DNA from 4 places in the Ruegeria sp. HKCCA5839 genome. Region 2 is predicted to be linked to each of the others. Evidence: riboswitches for the same ligand, from Rfam matches in the RefSeq annotation. Region 2 holds a riboswitch; each other region holds the start of a gene.

Region 1 (3,548 bases), on a different contig from region 2:
ATGGGCATCTTTCAGATCCAGAGGCCCGCCGGGTCCGAAATTTGCGCTGGCAAGCGCGACCTGTTGACGATGCAGCGGAATTCGTCGTCGCTACCAACAACTATCGCGTCAATGGTGGTGGAAATTTCAACGCCGTGACCGATGCACGCAAACTCGACCTTCCATCCTGCAGCATCCAAAGCGTTTTGCGGGACTATTTGGCTGAAAGCAGCCAGATAGATCCTTTGGAACACGCCGAAAATCCCTTTGGCTTCAGCAATCTGGGTGGTGCCAAAGCGATCCTGGAAACCGGACCAAGAGCTTTGGCGCATATCGACGAGCTTGACCCATACGCGCCAGAGATACTGGGGACCGATGCGCAGGGTTTCCTGCGGATCGCATTGACGCTCTGATGGGTTGCGAATCCGACGGTGCTTGCTTATATCCAGGGTCGAGAGGTTGGCGCGGGCGAGCGCCTCGCCAACCTGGTCAGGTCCGGAAGGAAGCAGCCACAACGAGCCCCGCTTGGGTCGATGTCCAACCTCTCACTTACTTCCACAACCTTTCTAGACACCTTGCTGTGCGATAAGCTGCGGCCAGATGGCTGCGTTGCGCCGCGCGAAAGCCCCGATATGGCCCACTGATTGCAAGCCATGGTCCTTCGGGTCGATCAGATGGCGTTGCGCGTCAGGTCCGAACAGCTCGGCCAGCCGCCAAACGGCTTGCGGTGGGACCATCTGATCGTCCGTGAAAGTCACCAGGTCGACTGTGCCTGAGGTCGAATCCCAGGTGACATCGGGCAAGGACGCACCGATTTCAGGCGCATAATTGCGCGGAGCCGTGCACCATCGGCGCCATTGCCAATAAACCGCCGCCGGCAGGTCCGGGCCAAACCCAACCGCCCTGCCGGGCAGATACCCCAACATACGCGCAAGCAGTGGTGCATGCCCGTACCAGAACAACCCAGCCAAGGCACGGTAGGGCCAGGGATGGTCGGTAAAGGTCACAAGCCCCGAGTTCACGCAAATCAGCCGGTCGATCTGCGCCACATCCGGCTGAACCGGGCCTAACATTCCACCGATGGAATGCCCTATGGTCCAATGCTGGGCCTGCGGATAGCGACGGCGCAGTTCTGCACGCGCTGCCGGTATATCCACCAAGGCCCAATCGGCCATGGTAACAGTTGCATCCTGAATGCGCCCGGTCAGCGACTGCCCAAAGCCGCTATAATCATAGGTCAGACAAGCCATACCATGCTCAAGCGCCAGCCAGAGTGCGAAATGCTGGTAGTAGTCGCGCGGAACTCCGGTTGCACTGTTCAGAGTCACCACAATTTCCGGCTCGATGACTGGTTTGTACAGCCGCGCCGACAGGTTTCCGCCCTGTGACGGAATCCAAAAATCCTCGGTTTCGATAATATGCTGGTCATCTCGCATAGTGTCACCCGCCCACACTGAACCAATCAGTTCAGAATTAATATGCGCCCAGCTCGACCATCACTGTCAAGCCGCAGCGCGCATGACCAAACGTCCGCTTGACAGCGCCCCACCCCGAACGCTAGCGGTTGTGTGATGGTTCTCGCACCCCGGTTTGGGGTCGGGATGAAAAGGGAACGCGGTGCGGGCCAATCCGATCCGATCGGAACAGCCCAAATCCGAGACTGCCCCCGCAACTGTAGGCGGAGAGCAATGTCGAAAAGCCACTGGCCGCAAGGCTGGGAAGGTCGGCAAAGCGATAACCCGCAAGTCAGGAGACCTGCCATCAAGAATTGAAACCGAAACTCGGGCGGGGTGTCCGGGCGGGCCTGCTTGTCGGAAGCCAAGTGTTCCTGATCGTCGCCCCTGCTCATTGCGCGGAGGGCGCGGTATGATCTGGAACACAAAAACTCACCAATTTTCGGCCACTCTTTGCCAGCGCACTGGCAAACCCTGCCCGGCGCTGGCGCAATTGGCGCGCGCGATAACCCAGGCGATGTCAACGGCCCAACCTGTTACAACAGATGGGTTCGAAGTTGACGGCCACGCACAGCTGACCCATTGCGCCGAAGGGTGCACCGCACGATATCTGGCCCGACCAAAGCAGGTTCGAATTTTTTGTGACGCTGATCCCCGGACAGAAAACGAGACTCTGGAACAGTTCGCTGACTTGATGTTCTCGTGCAAAGTAACTTCGATGCCCGCAGACGCCTTGGTCAAGGCGCCATGCGCCATGTTGCAGGTCACCACCAACGCCGCGCCAATGGCGGCGCAGGCTGCCGAGCAGGCCTCGATCTAGCTCAGCCTTGACGGCCCATCGCCCAGTCCATCTGTCCTTGAGTTTCCACAGCGCAAACGCGGGTTTTTCTGAGCCGTGCCAACGCCTCTACCGGCGCTTCGCCGCTATCAATCATCAACCGCAGCACCACCATCCCAGACCGCCCGCAGCCGCCACGACAATGCACCAGAACCCGGCCGCCGCCAGACAGCTGGCACAGGCCCAGAGCTCTGACATCTTCCCACGTCGACTGTGCGTCATCCTCGGGCGTGCCGAAATCGGCAATCGGGAAATGGACCCACTTCGCACCGATATTCTCAACGTCGCGCCCCAACGCCGAGGCCCCCAGCTGGGCCAATTCTTCGGCAGTCGTCAAAGTGATCACCAGATCCGGCGCCCAAGCCGCAATCGCACATAGATCAGCTTCGTAATTGCCATCGCGCCCCGGCAATGGGCACAATGCCAACTGCCCATCGCCCACAGTCAGACTGTAAATCTGAAATCCACTCATGTCTCGTGTCCTTCGGCGCCTCTGTGCCTCAGCGGTGTAACCAAGCCAAGCCAAATCCAAAACGAAATTCGCGCCCTCGTGGTGGACGCGACGAGCAGGTCGCTCTACGCTGCATCGGAACTCGAATCCGTCAGAGACAACATGACCGACACGCCAAGCCCTGCCTATCAGGTTCTCGCCCGCAAATATCGCCCGGAAACCTTTGCCGATCTGGTTGGGCAAGACGCCATGGTCCGCACGCTGAAAAACGCGTTCGAGGCAGACCGGATTGCCCAGGCCTTTGTCATGACCGGCATTCGGGGAACGGGGAAAACCACAACGGCCCGGATCATCGCCAAGGGTATGAATTGCATCGGTCCTGACGGCACGGGTGGACCTACAACGGAACCCTGCGGTCAATGCGAACACTGTCAGGCCATCATGGAAGGCCGCCATGTCGATGTGATTGAGATGGATGCCGCAAGTCGCACCGGTGTGAATGATATTCGCGAGATCATCGACAGTGTCCGCTATCGCGCCGCCAGCGCGCGGTACAAGATCTATATCATCGACGAGGTTCACATGCTGTCGACCAGCGCGTTCAACGCGCTGCTCAAGACGCTCGAAGAACCGCCCGAACATGTGAAGTTCATCTTTGCCACCACCGAGATCCGCAAAGTCCCGGTGACCGTTCTGTCGCGATGCCAGCGCTTTGACCTGCGACGGATCGAACCCGAGGACATGATCGCGCTGCTGCGCCGGATCGCGGATGCCGAAGGCGCCCAGATCGCCGACGACGCGCTGGCGCTGATCACCCGCGCTGCCG
Region 2 (3,548 bases):
AGGGTTCTGAGGGTTTCCACAAAGGACTCCAAATATGGCCAACGCTATCACAATTGGTGACGCCAAACGTCACTACCAAAAGCACACACCGCTGCACGGAAGAACTCGCCAGCACAAGGCAGACCTCGACGCAATCGCCAAGGCATCCGCTCCGATGACCAAGGCCGAGAACATGGTTTCCAAACGCCGTGACGAGGTGATCGACCGAAAGATCGGTGACATGCTCATGCGTCTCCAAGGACGCCGCACCCGGCATCGCTATGACCAGTCCGCAGTGATCGCCCTTGAGCATCTGACCGATGACCCATTCGACCCCAACACGCAACTGCCGATCTGGCGGGACATGTTGCGCCGGTCGAAAGGGACAACGCTTGGCAAAGCCGAGTTCTTTCGGGATGCCCGCGCGATCTTTCAGCAGCACTCAATGTTCAACCCAGCGGCTCAGTGACACCGCATAACCAAAGGACCAACAACATGACATCAAAGACCAACCCCACACCAGGACCACTGACCGACGAGACCGAAAGCTGGAAGCGCACCCTCTCGATCCTCGCAGGTATCCGTCAGATTGCCCAAGAAATGCGAGACGAGGCTGAACAGATCGAGACAGCCCACCCGAACCAGATGATCAAGCCAGGATACGGCGAGCGGGCTGAGATCGTAGCCATCCTAAACAAGACCTACGCCTTCATATCCACCGACATCCGCAGGGTCGCAAGAAGTAGCGGGCTGACTATGCCGGAGGAACTGAAATGAGCAACTCAAAGTACGAGGGTCACTTGCAACTTGACCTGATGCGTCTCCGAGAGAACCTCTCCGCAGCCTACTGTGAGGTGTTGACCGCAGGCACTTCGGGCGCAGCCTACGTTCTCCAACAACCGTCAGGAGCCGTCTACACCGACCGTCCGGGCGCTTGGACGTTTGACCTGAGTTCTGCTCGGGGCTTTCAAGCAAAATCAAACCACATTCTCGGTGCAGAGATCGTTCCGTTCGAACATGCCCGCAGGGTCATGAAAACCAAGCTCCGAACACAACTGTCGCAGATCGATGGGTTGCTCGGGATAACCAAGGACGCACCGAATGGCAGAGTTTGAAGTAATCCCCCAAGAGGCCATCGATAAGCTGGTCGCCAACCCAACAGTAGCCCCCGCATTCAACTCAGTGTTCGACGCGGGTCGCGCTGAGGAAAGGCTCACGTAAGGCGGAACCGTGAGTTGTTCCCGGCGAATGCTGGTGGGGCGTCGGATGTTCGAGGTTTTGCTGAGAGAGTGACCTAGAGAGAACTTAGAGGGAGCTGCTTAGGCCCCTTCCTTTTTCGTCGGGCAAGGGCACTTATCTGACCAGCAACGCATCCGCAAAGAACAACTCAATGACCGCTCCGAGCCCAAACCCATCAAGTTGCTGCGAAGCTGCGAAAGTCAGGTATCCGATGTTGGACCCGGTTATGAGAGATGGCTTTGGTGAAGATGTGCTGCCGTACCTGCAATCGACTTCGGCGGCTCACCAAGTGTTTGCGCAGCATCGGATTTAGGCGGCCCGCAGCTACTGGAGCCGCCCTGATTGTTAGACTCAAGCCGGGTGGTATAGCCGACGCGTAAACACACCGCTTTGCTTGCTGTCACGAAGAAGCTTCGCGCCAGCCAACACTGCCAGGTCAGCAATGGGTTCAACCAGAACCACCAACAGGTAAGCTGCGCCGAAGCTTCCAACGGCGGCCATGTTCTCGGCTCCGAAGCCTTGGCCATAAAACGCCCAGAATGCCACCCAAGCAATCACACCACCTTGGTAAGCAAGTGAAAGCTTGAATACTTCGCCGTAGCTACAATCGACGTAGGCTTTTTGCTCAGGGATGATGCGTTTTGCCAAGGCGTCGATGAGGAACAGCGGGAACAACAGCGTTGTCACGTTCACGAAGTACATGGGCATGTCGCTCGGCGCAAACAAAGCACCTTGGACAAAAAGCCCACCCGCAAGACCTATTGCTGCGGGTCCCGCACCAAGCAGCAGCAGTATCGTGGTTCCCAATATGAAGTGCACCTCAGAGATGCCAACCGCAAAGTGCGGGAACACCTCGAAGAACAAAAACACCGTAGCCACAGCCAGCACACTGCGTACCCCGAATGAAATCACCGAGTGCGACTTCAAATCGTCGGCCACCAGCTTGAGGGAATAACCAGCGGCGGCGGCGGCCGTTCCGTAGGCAAACACCATTTTCGCGCCGTCTACGACGCCCGGTTCAATATGCATATTCAGTCTCCTTGCCGTCCTTCCTGACGACATTTGATGCCGAGAAACTCGGCGGTTGCTCTAGCGGCAGGTCTCCTGGCTTGCGACTCAACGCGCTCCCGAGCCTTCCCAACACAGTGTGTCAGTGGTGCAATTCCGGGTTTGCTCACCGCTTACAGTTGCAGGGGCAGCCGAGGATTCTCACCTCGTTCCCTTTTCAGTCGGAACGAACCATCCCGACCACCGCATCGCATCCTATTCACGCGCTTTCCCGACGAGTCAATCAAAACGCTGACGCCTGACAAAACAATATCCTGGCTCTGGCTCAATTTGGCGTCAGGAGTTTCATTCCGTTAGGCACTAACCTGTTGATGGAGCTTGCTATCACGCCGCTCCGCCAGAGCTTGGCGCACGATTTGTACAGATGATGACAAAAACAAACCCGCCATGATCGTCGCTACGATTAGGTCAGGCCATCCTGTGGCTGTGCCCCAAACGCCGAGAGCGGCAAACATCACTGCCACGTTCCCGATGGCATCATTGCGGGAACAAAGCCAGACGGAGCGGACATTCGCGTCTCCATCTTTGTACCTGACGAGCAGAAGAACACTGGCAAGGTTTGTAAGCAGTGCAAGGAACCCCACCATTCCCATGATTTCAGCCTCAGGAACGCCGACGTAGAACACCCGATATACGGTCGACCCGAATACCCATGAACCCATCAGAAAAAGGCTGAGGCCTTTGGCTAGGGCAGCATTTGTTCGCGCTCGGATTGAAGCGCCTATTACAGCCAGAGAAATGCCATAGGTGAGGGCATCCCCCAAGAAGTCGAGTGCGTCGGCCTGTAGTGCCTGAGACTTCGCATAATGCCCGGCGGTCATCTCGACCACAAACATCGTGGCATTGAGTGCAATGACGATCCACAATCGCCTTTTGTAATCATCTGAAACGCCGTCAAACTTCGCGTCGTGTCCGCAACATCCTGACATAAGGAAACCTCTTTGAATCTGTCTTTAGCATAGTGTAGTTTCTCTAGTGGCTAGAGGTTCAAGAGGTAATTTGATGTTTTCGATTGGTGACCTGTCCAAGCGCACAGCGGTCAAGATTCCGACCATCCGCTATTACGAAGAGATGGGCCTGCTTTCCGCACCAGAACGCACTGAAGGCAACCAACGGCGCTATGATGCGGCTGGGTTGGAACGCCTTAGCTTCATCAAGCATGCGCGTGACCTTGGCTTCTCGATTGAGGCGATTTCGGAACTGATCGAGCTTCAATGCCACCCAGATCGTTCATGCCAAGCCGCGACGGATATCGCCATCTC
Region 3 (3,548 bases), on a different contig from region 2:
ATCTACGGCGACGATGGTCGCCTGCAGAACTCGATCTTCCTGGACTACCGCATCCCTGTCGCCAGTGATCTTCCGATGATCGATACCGTGATTGTCGAGGTCCCGAACCCTGGCCACCCTTACGGAGTGCGCGGTGTCGGAGAAACCGGGATCGTGCCACCCTTAGCGGCCATCGCCAACGCGGTATCGCACGCAGCGGGTGTACGGATGCGCCAGCTGCCCATGTCACCGCCGCGTATTCTGGCGGCGCTGAAGCAGGATGGTTGAAGTCAACCTTTGGTCAGGTCTCCGGTCATTGACCGGGGGCCAGCAGGTTGTCGAAGTCGACGCCACGACGACGGGCGAAATATTGCGCGAGCTTGTGCGTCGCTACCCCCAATTGCAGGCGCCTATAGATGCCGGCGTCTCAATCGCGATCAATGGCCGGATCATCGCCTCGGGACTGTCCGAGCCAGTGCCCGAAGGCGCTGAAGTTTACTTGATGCAGCGCCTAAGGGGGGGCTAAACCGACCTTTCTGGCTTCAGCGGTAGCGGTACTGGGGCGCAAAAAAGTGCTGATTGCGAAATCCCTTGTGATGTACCTTGCCATGATGCTTGGGTTTCTTCTTGATCACATGTCCGCTATGGCCGCGGAACTTGCGAGGCTGGTACGGATTATAGCCATAATGTTTGAACAGGAACTTCTTCCCAACTGATTTTTTCTTGAGTGTCTTGACCTTTACAACCGGCGCCGCCGGTTTGGCTTTCGCCGTTTGCGCAACATAAGCATAATGCTTGTGGACAGCTGGCGAAGAGAGCTGAGGCACATGAGCGTTACCTGCCTGAATGATCTTGTAGACCGCTCCTTGAGGATGGTGTGCGTCATTCGCGGTTGCCATATGCGGCCCGAAGCCGGCAACTAGCGCAACCAGGGCAGGAAGTAATTTGGAAATTGAACGTGTCATAACGTCTCCTTTCATCGGCCCAGTTTGGGGGCTTGATACAAAGGTGGGGATGACCCGCGCTGACGCCCAATAAACCCCGATCACGCTCTGGCGGGTTGTTGTGAGATCGGGTGGATCAAATTTTTGTGCCCTGTCGAATCCGGTTGACGCGTTTTGCGATCTCAGGCACTCAGATTGTGATGGTTCCTGCGGGTCCGCCCAAGGGATGAAAAGGGAACACGGTGCGGTGCACGAAGCCACCTAGTCCGTGACTGCCCCCGCAACTGTAAGCGGTGAGCAAAGCCAATCAGCCACTGATCCATCGGATCGGGAAGGACGGCCAAGCAATGACCCGCAAGTCAGGAGACCTGCCATCTTTGATGCAACCACACCGGGGCGGGGTGCCCTGGAAGGAGGTCAAGATGGCGCGTTCAGCGTGCAGCAATACGACTGATACCTTCCGTCCTCGTTTGGCAACAAGCGAGACGGCAAATGACTGCCAATCCTGATCACTTCATTCTGATCTGCTCGACCTGTGACGGTGGAGCTGCGGTAAGCGCCGAAATCGCTGCAGAGGTCAGCAGTTTGCCGAATGGTTTCGCCATTCGGCACGTGTCTTGTATGGCTGGCTGTGAGCGGCCATGCACCGTCGGGTTTCAAGCCACAGACAAGGCGCAGTATCTCTTTGGTGATATCAAAAGCGATGATGACATCGCCGCCCTGCTTACCTTTGCACGGCAATATCATGCCAGCGCAGATGGCTGGACGAAGGCCACCGACAGGCCCAAGGCGCTGCTGCACAAAACGCTCGCCCGCCTACCCCGGATCGGAGAGGAGGTGCTGCAATGACTCAACCCGCCTTTCTGGTTGCCGAGAACCTGGAATACTACGCGTTGAACGGTGATGTTTTGTTGCAGGACGTGACTTTTGCGCTTGAGGAAGGTGCCATCCTCGCCATTGCCGGGCCAAATGGTGCTGGCAAGACCACATTGTTGAACTTGCTGTGCGGTGCGGTGCCTTTGGCATTGGGCGATGTGCATGTGAGCGGGCGCAGCCTCAAATCCATGACTGCGATGGATAGGGCGCGCAGCATTGCGGTTGTCGGCCAGCAAGAGTTGCCAGACGGGCGCTTGATGCTGCGCGATTACATTGCATTGGGTCAGATCCCCATCCGGGCGGATCGTTCTGCCGCAGAACATGCCGAAGACATCAACCGGATTCTGGACTTGACTGGGCTGGCAGGACAGGCGGAGAAACGCATGGCCATGCTGTCAGGCGGAGAGCGTCAGCGGGCACATATCGCGCGTGCGTTGGCGCAAAAGCCGTCGCTGCTGTTTCTGGATGAGCCCACCAACCATCTGGACCCAGACGCCAAGGGGCGCATGTTGTCTCTGGTGGCGCAGTTGGGCATCACGGTTGTCATGATCGTACATGACCTGGTGCTGATCCCGGAATTCGCCACTCATGTGGCACTGATGAAATCGACCCGCATGACCGGGTTTGGCCCTGTCGATCAGGTTCTGACCTCGGATCATGTTCAAGACACGTTTGGCGTGGATTACCTGAGTTTTCAGTACGAAGGCCGCGTGATCCCCGCGCTCGACATCCGCAAAACTACCATATCGAACAAAAGGACGAATTGATGAAACGACTGATCTGGTCGGCTTTTCTTGCAACCGGCATGGCCACCAGCGCTGTGGCGCAGGGTGTTACCGTCGACAATTGCGGTGAGCCGCTTGTCTTTGAGAAGCAACCCGAACGGCTGGTCGTGCATGACATGAACATGACCGATATGGCCTTTGCGCTTGGGTTGCAGGACAAGATCGTGGGTCTGACTGGCATTACCGGTTGGTACAAGACCAGCCCCGATTTTGACGCGCAGCGCGGAGACATCCCCGAGCTTGCGCCCAAATACCCCACTGTCGAAAACCTTGTAGCGGCCGAGCCAGATCTGTTTTTCGCCGGTTGGTACTATGGCATGCGACCGGGTGGTGAGGTGACGCCTGACACTTTGGCGCCTTTTGGCATCAAGACCATGATCCTGACCGAAAGCTGTGTGCATCTGCACGATGATCGCCCGCAGGCCAGCATGGATCTGCTGTTTGACGATGTGCTGCGGCTTGGGCAGGTCATGCATGTCGAGGACAAGGCCGAGGCGCTGGTTTCAGACTGGAAAGACCAACTGGCCGCCATCGAGGCGCAGACCGCCGACTTGGAAAAACCCCGTGTTTTCCTTTTGGACGGTCCTGCAGACGCACCGTTCACCGCCGGTAAATTCGCCATTCCTGACGCGATGATCACTGCTGCGGGTGGTGAAAACGTGACCCATGATCTCGACACCAGCTGGGGTCGCACCTCGTGGGAGGCGGTTGCTGCTTCGAATCCTGAATTTCTTGTGCTGTTGGACTATCAAACCGGCAACGGCGCCGAGGATACGTTCAAGTTTTTGCAGGACCATCCGGTCATGTCGCAGGTCGATGCGGTGAAAAACGCGCGTTGGATCGGCCTGCGTTATGAAGAGCTGACACCGGGACCGGCAAATATCGAGGCGATCTCGAAAATGGCGAAGGCCATGCACCCGAGCCTGAACTGACATGACCCGCACGGGCCTTGTCTTTGCTTTGG
Region 4 (3,548 bases), on a different contig from region 2:
CCCCTGTTCTGTTGGCGTGATCAGGTTTCGAACGGGTGCACTCCACGTTTATGCAGCCTTTGTTTCAGGCAGCATTCCTTTGTGACCTTGGCGACCTTGCTGATCCTTACAAGCGTGGTCGGTTCTAGCCTTTCAAATACGCCAACGCAGCTTCACGCAGATCGGTTGGGTTTGGTGCCCAAGTGCTTACTGGCTAAACGTTCGGTTTTGCGGAATCACTTCGTAACCGGGCTCTTCTGGCTCATCGTCTTCCATCTCTGCTGGAAAACCTGCCGCGCGGATATCCAGTCCGGTGGCTTCCTCGAGGCGTTTGATGATATTGGGTGAGAGTTCGCGTTCGCCAAATCGCGCGATGCCATCGTCGAAGATTTTGATCATGACAGGGTTGATCTCAAGCGGCACGCCTGCGCGATCCGCCACGTCCTGAAACAGGCCGATGTCCTTTTTCACCAGGTCCATGGTGAAGGAGATATCGCGCGAACCATTTAGGATCACCTGGCTTTCGGTTTCGTGCACAAAGGACGTGCCCGATGAGATTTTGATGGCCTCATAGGTCGTGCCCAGATCCATTCCAGCAGCCTTGGCTGTTACCAATGCCTCGGCACATGTGATGAGGTTGGCGGTTGCCAGATAATTGGTCAGCACTTTCAGCACCGAGGCCGAGCCCAGATCGCCCGTGTGCAGCACCCGGCGTCCCATTGTGGTCAGAAACGGCAGGATCCGCTCGAATGTCTCACGGTCACAGCCAGCAAAAATCGAGATATTGCCGGTTGCCGCGCGGTGACAGCCGCCCGAAACCGGGCAATCGACAGCCGCGCCGCCCCGTTCGATCACCAGTGCGCCCAGGCGTTTGGCTTCGGCTTCGTCGGTGGTCGACATTTCCATCCAGATTTTGCCGGGCCCCACTTCGGGCAGCATCTCTTGCATCACAGCGTCCGAGGCCGCAGGCGATGGCAGGCAGGTGATCACCGCGTCGCAATCGCGCATGAGTTGCGCCGGGCTTTCCGCGGCTTTTGCACCTTTGGCAACAAACTCGGCCACCAGAACTTCGTTCAGATCATGCACGGTCAGATCAATGCCATTGCGCAGCAGCGATCCTGACAGCTTGCCGCCCACATTTCCCAGCCCGATAAAACCTACTTTCATTCAGCTCTGCTCCCCTGTTTGCAGTTTTGGTCAGGCGAACACAGCGCGCAAAGCCCGTCATGCCGCTCAGCGACCCGCACAAGTCGCTTTTCAGCCCTTGGCCTTGTTGTTAGCGCAACGCGCTTGACAACGGGGTCAACTGTGCCTCATGAGCCATATGTTGGTGTCTGCGACAGCAGATGAAAAGGGAATGCGTCAGCGGATCGTCCGTCAAACGCAGCCGCCCCCGCGACCGTGACCGGAGAGGGTGCCCAAAGCCACTGGCCTAGGCCGGGAAGGTGGGACATCCGACAGAGGCAAGCCTCTGACATCCGCAAGCCGGGAGACCTGCCAGCACAAAAGACTGAAACCGGACGGGGTGTTCCGGAGTGGGGTCTGACGTGACCCGCATGAAACCCCGTCCCCCACGAAAAGGATCTGGGGGGATGAGAGATATGACCGAGGCAGTACCGGTCGAGTTGTTGGTCTGCACCACCTGTCGGCGCGGCCTGCCCATAGAGGACGACGCGGAACGGCCCGGCGCATTGCTGCACAAGGCGCTGGCGCAAGCTGATCTGCCCGAAGGGATCACGCTGAAAGCCGTTGAATGCCTGTCGAACTGCGACGAAGGCTGTTCCATCGTTTTGCGCGGCGGGCCCAATCGCTGGACATTCGTCTATGAACACCTGAACGAGACCGACCATGTCGAGACCATCGTCGACGGCGCCACGAAATACCTGGAGACCGAAGACGGTTTGGTCAAATGGCGTGAGCGTCCTGAGCATTTCCGCAAGAACTGTGCGGCACGTATTCCCCCGATTGGAGCCCTGAAATGAGCACGCTTGAAAAGCTTCCCGTCACTGTGATCACCGGCTTTCTGGGGTCTGGCAAAACCACATTGGTCAAGCATCTGATGCTGAATCCTCAGGGCAAGCGCCTGGCCGTCGTCGTCAATGAGTTCGGCGATGTCGGTGTTGATGGCGATATCCTGAAATCCTGCGCGATCCCTGATTGCCCTGCCGAGAACATCATGGAACTGGCCAATGGCTGCATCTGTTGCACCGTGGCCGATGATTTCATCCCCACGATCGAAGCGTTGATGGCGCTAGAGCCGCGCCCCGATCACATCCTGATCGAAACCTCGGGTCTGGCGCTGCCGAAACCGCTGCTCAAGGCGTTTGACTGGCCCGATATCCGCTCGAAAATCACTGTGGACGGTGTCATTGCCCTGGCCGACGCCGAGGCGGTCGCTGCGGGTCGCTTTGCAACAGATGTGGCGGCCGTCGATGCGCAGCGGCTGGCGGATGACTCGATTGATCATGAAACACCCCTGTCCGAGGTCTTTGAAGATCAGATTTCCTGTGCCGATATCATCCTGCTGACCAAGCCCGATCTGGCCGGTCCCGAAGGCGTGGCCAAGGCCAAAGCGGTGATCGCCGCCGAGGCTCCGCGCCCGCTGCCGGTGGTCGAAGTTGCCGAAGGCGTTGTGAATGTGCGCGTTGTTCTGGGGCTTGAGGCCGCGGCCGAAGATGACATGGACGCGCGCCCATCGCATCATGACGGCCACCACGATCATGAGCATGACGATTTCGACAGCATCATCATCGAGTTGCCAGAACAAAGCGACCCGCTTGATCTGGTGGCGAAAATCGAACGTCTAGCCACCGAGCTGAACATTCTGCGCGTCAAAGGCTATGCCGCTGTGCAGGGCAAGCCGATGCGTCTTCTGGTGCAAGCCGTGGGTGCGCGCGTGCGTCATCAATATGACCGTCCGTGGCAACCGGGCGAAGACCGACGGTCGCGCCTTGTGGTGATCGCCGAGCATGACGACATCAAAGAAGCAGAGATACGCGCTATCCTTGCGCCCGTAAGCGAGGCTGCCGAATAAGCCATGCATGTCGTCTTTCGCGAAAGCCACGGGCTCGAAGAGACAGAGACCCCGACCGATCTGGGCCAGAGCCCGGCGGATCTGGTGGTGCTGTCCTTTTCGGACAGTGACCTGGGCGCTTTCGCGGCTGGCTGGCATCGCGGCGGCGGGCCCGACGGGGATATGCCAACCCTGAGGCTGGCCAATCTGACGGCTCTGAAACATCCGCTATCGGTCGACACCTATGTGGAACAGACGCTGGAAGGTGCCAAGGGCATCCTGATCCGCCTGATCGGCGGGGTTCCCTATTGGTCTTACGGGCTACAGCAAGTACTGGCGCTGGCACAGGCGAAAGGCATTGCACTGGCGGTCTTACCGGCGGATGGGCGCGAGGATACGCGGCTGGATGACTATTCCACCCTGCCCGTCTCGACCCTGCGGCGCTTGGCGCATCTGTGTGACACAGGTGGCGAAGTTGCGGCGCAGGCAGCGCTGGCGCAGATGGCACTTGCCGCTGGGCTTTATGCGGGTCCGGTGATGGGGGCCAAAACCATCC

Evidence for each region. A riboswitch is a leader RNA that binds a small molecule or an ion and turns the genes downstream of it on or off. The one in region 2 is predicted to bind cobalamin.
Region 1: another riboswitch for cobalamin. It lies ahead of GOV38_RS20925 (hypothetical protein); the one in region 2 lies ahead of GOV38_RS14350 (energy-coupling factor ABC transporter permease).
Region 3: another riboswitch for cobalamin. It lies ahead of GOV38_RS18750 (DUF1636 domain-containing protein); the one in region 2 lies ahead of GOV38_RS14350 (energy-coupling factor ABC transporter permease).
Region 4: another riboswitch for cobalamin. It lies ahead of GOV38_RS04700 (DUF1636 domain-containing protein); the one in region 2 lies ahead of GOV38_RS14350 (energy-coupling factor ABC transporter permease).

Annotation. Positions count from the first base shown of each region.
Region 1 covers NZ_WQIE01000013.1:51,511-55,058, forward strand. The annotation lists gene GOV38_RS20910 (bifunctional 2',3'-cyclic-nucleotide 2'-phosphodiesterase/3'-nucleotidase) at 1-392, shown strand, start outside; RNA gene ffs (signal recognition particle sRNA small type) at 432-530, shown strand; gene GOV38_RS20920 (alpha/beta fold hydrolase) at 546-1,415, opposite strand; cobalamin riboswitch at 1,535-1,757, shown strand; gene GOV38_RS20925 (hypothetical protein) at 1,846-2,253, shown strand; gene GOV38_RS20930 (protein-tyrosine phosphatase family protein) at 2,255-2,743, opposite strand; gene GOV38_RS20935 (DNA polymerase III subunit gamma/tau) at 2,885-3,548, shown strand, end outside.
Region 2 covers NZ_WQIE01000005.1:72,602-76,149, reverse strand. The annotation lists gene GOV38_RS14365 (hypothetical protein) at 35-448, shown strand; gene GOV38_RS14360 (hypothetical protein) at 475-756, shown strand; gene GOV38_RS14355 (hypothetical protein) at 753-1,094, shown strand; gene GOV38_RS14350 (energy-coupling factor ABC transporter permease) at 1,570-2,247, opposite strand; cobalamin riboswitch at 2,295-2,489, opposite strand; gene GOV38_RS14345 (cation transporter) at 2,580-3,215, opposite strand; gene GOV38_RS14340 (helix-turn-helix domain-containing protein) at 3,289-3,548, shown strand, end outside.
Region 3 covers NZ_WQIE01000008.1:96,472-100,019, forward strand. The annotation lists gene GOV38_RS18735 (xanthine dehydrogenase family protein molybdopterin-binding subunit) at 1-267, shown strand, start outside; gene GOV38_RS18740 (MoaD/ThiS family protein) at 260-505, shown strand; gene GOV38_RS18745 (hypothetical protein) at 522-944, opposite strand; cobalamin riboswitch at 1,108-1,314, shown strand; gene GOV38_RS18750 (DUF1636 domain-containing protein) at 1,416-1,772, shown strand; gene GOV38_RS18755 (ABC transporter ATP-binding protein) at 1,769-2,566, shown strand; gene GOV38_RS18760 (ABC transporter substrate-binding protein) at 2,566-3,516, shown strand; gene GOV38_RS18765 (iron ABC transporter permease) at 3,518-3,548, shown strand, end outside.
Region 4 covers NZ_WQIE01000001.1:954,913-958,460, forward strand. The annotation lists gene GOV38_RS04695 (NAD(P)-dependent oxidoreductase) at 187-1,146, opposite strand; cobalamin riboswitch at 1,291-1,496, shown strand; gene GOV38_RS04700 (DUF1636 domain-containing protein) at 1,581-1,961, shown strand; gene cobW (cobalamin biosynthesis protein CobW) at 1,958-3,013, shown strand; gene cobN (cobaltochelatase subunit CobN) at 3,017-3,548, shown strand, end outside.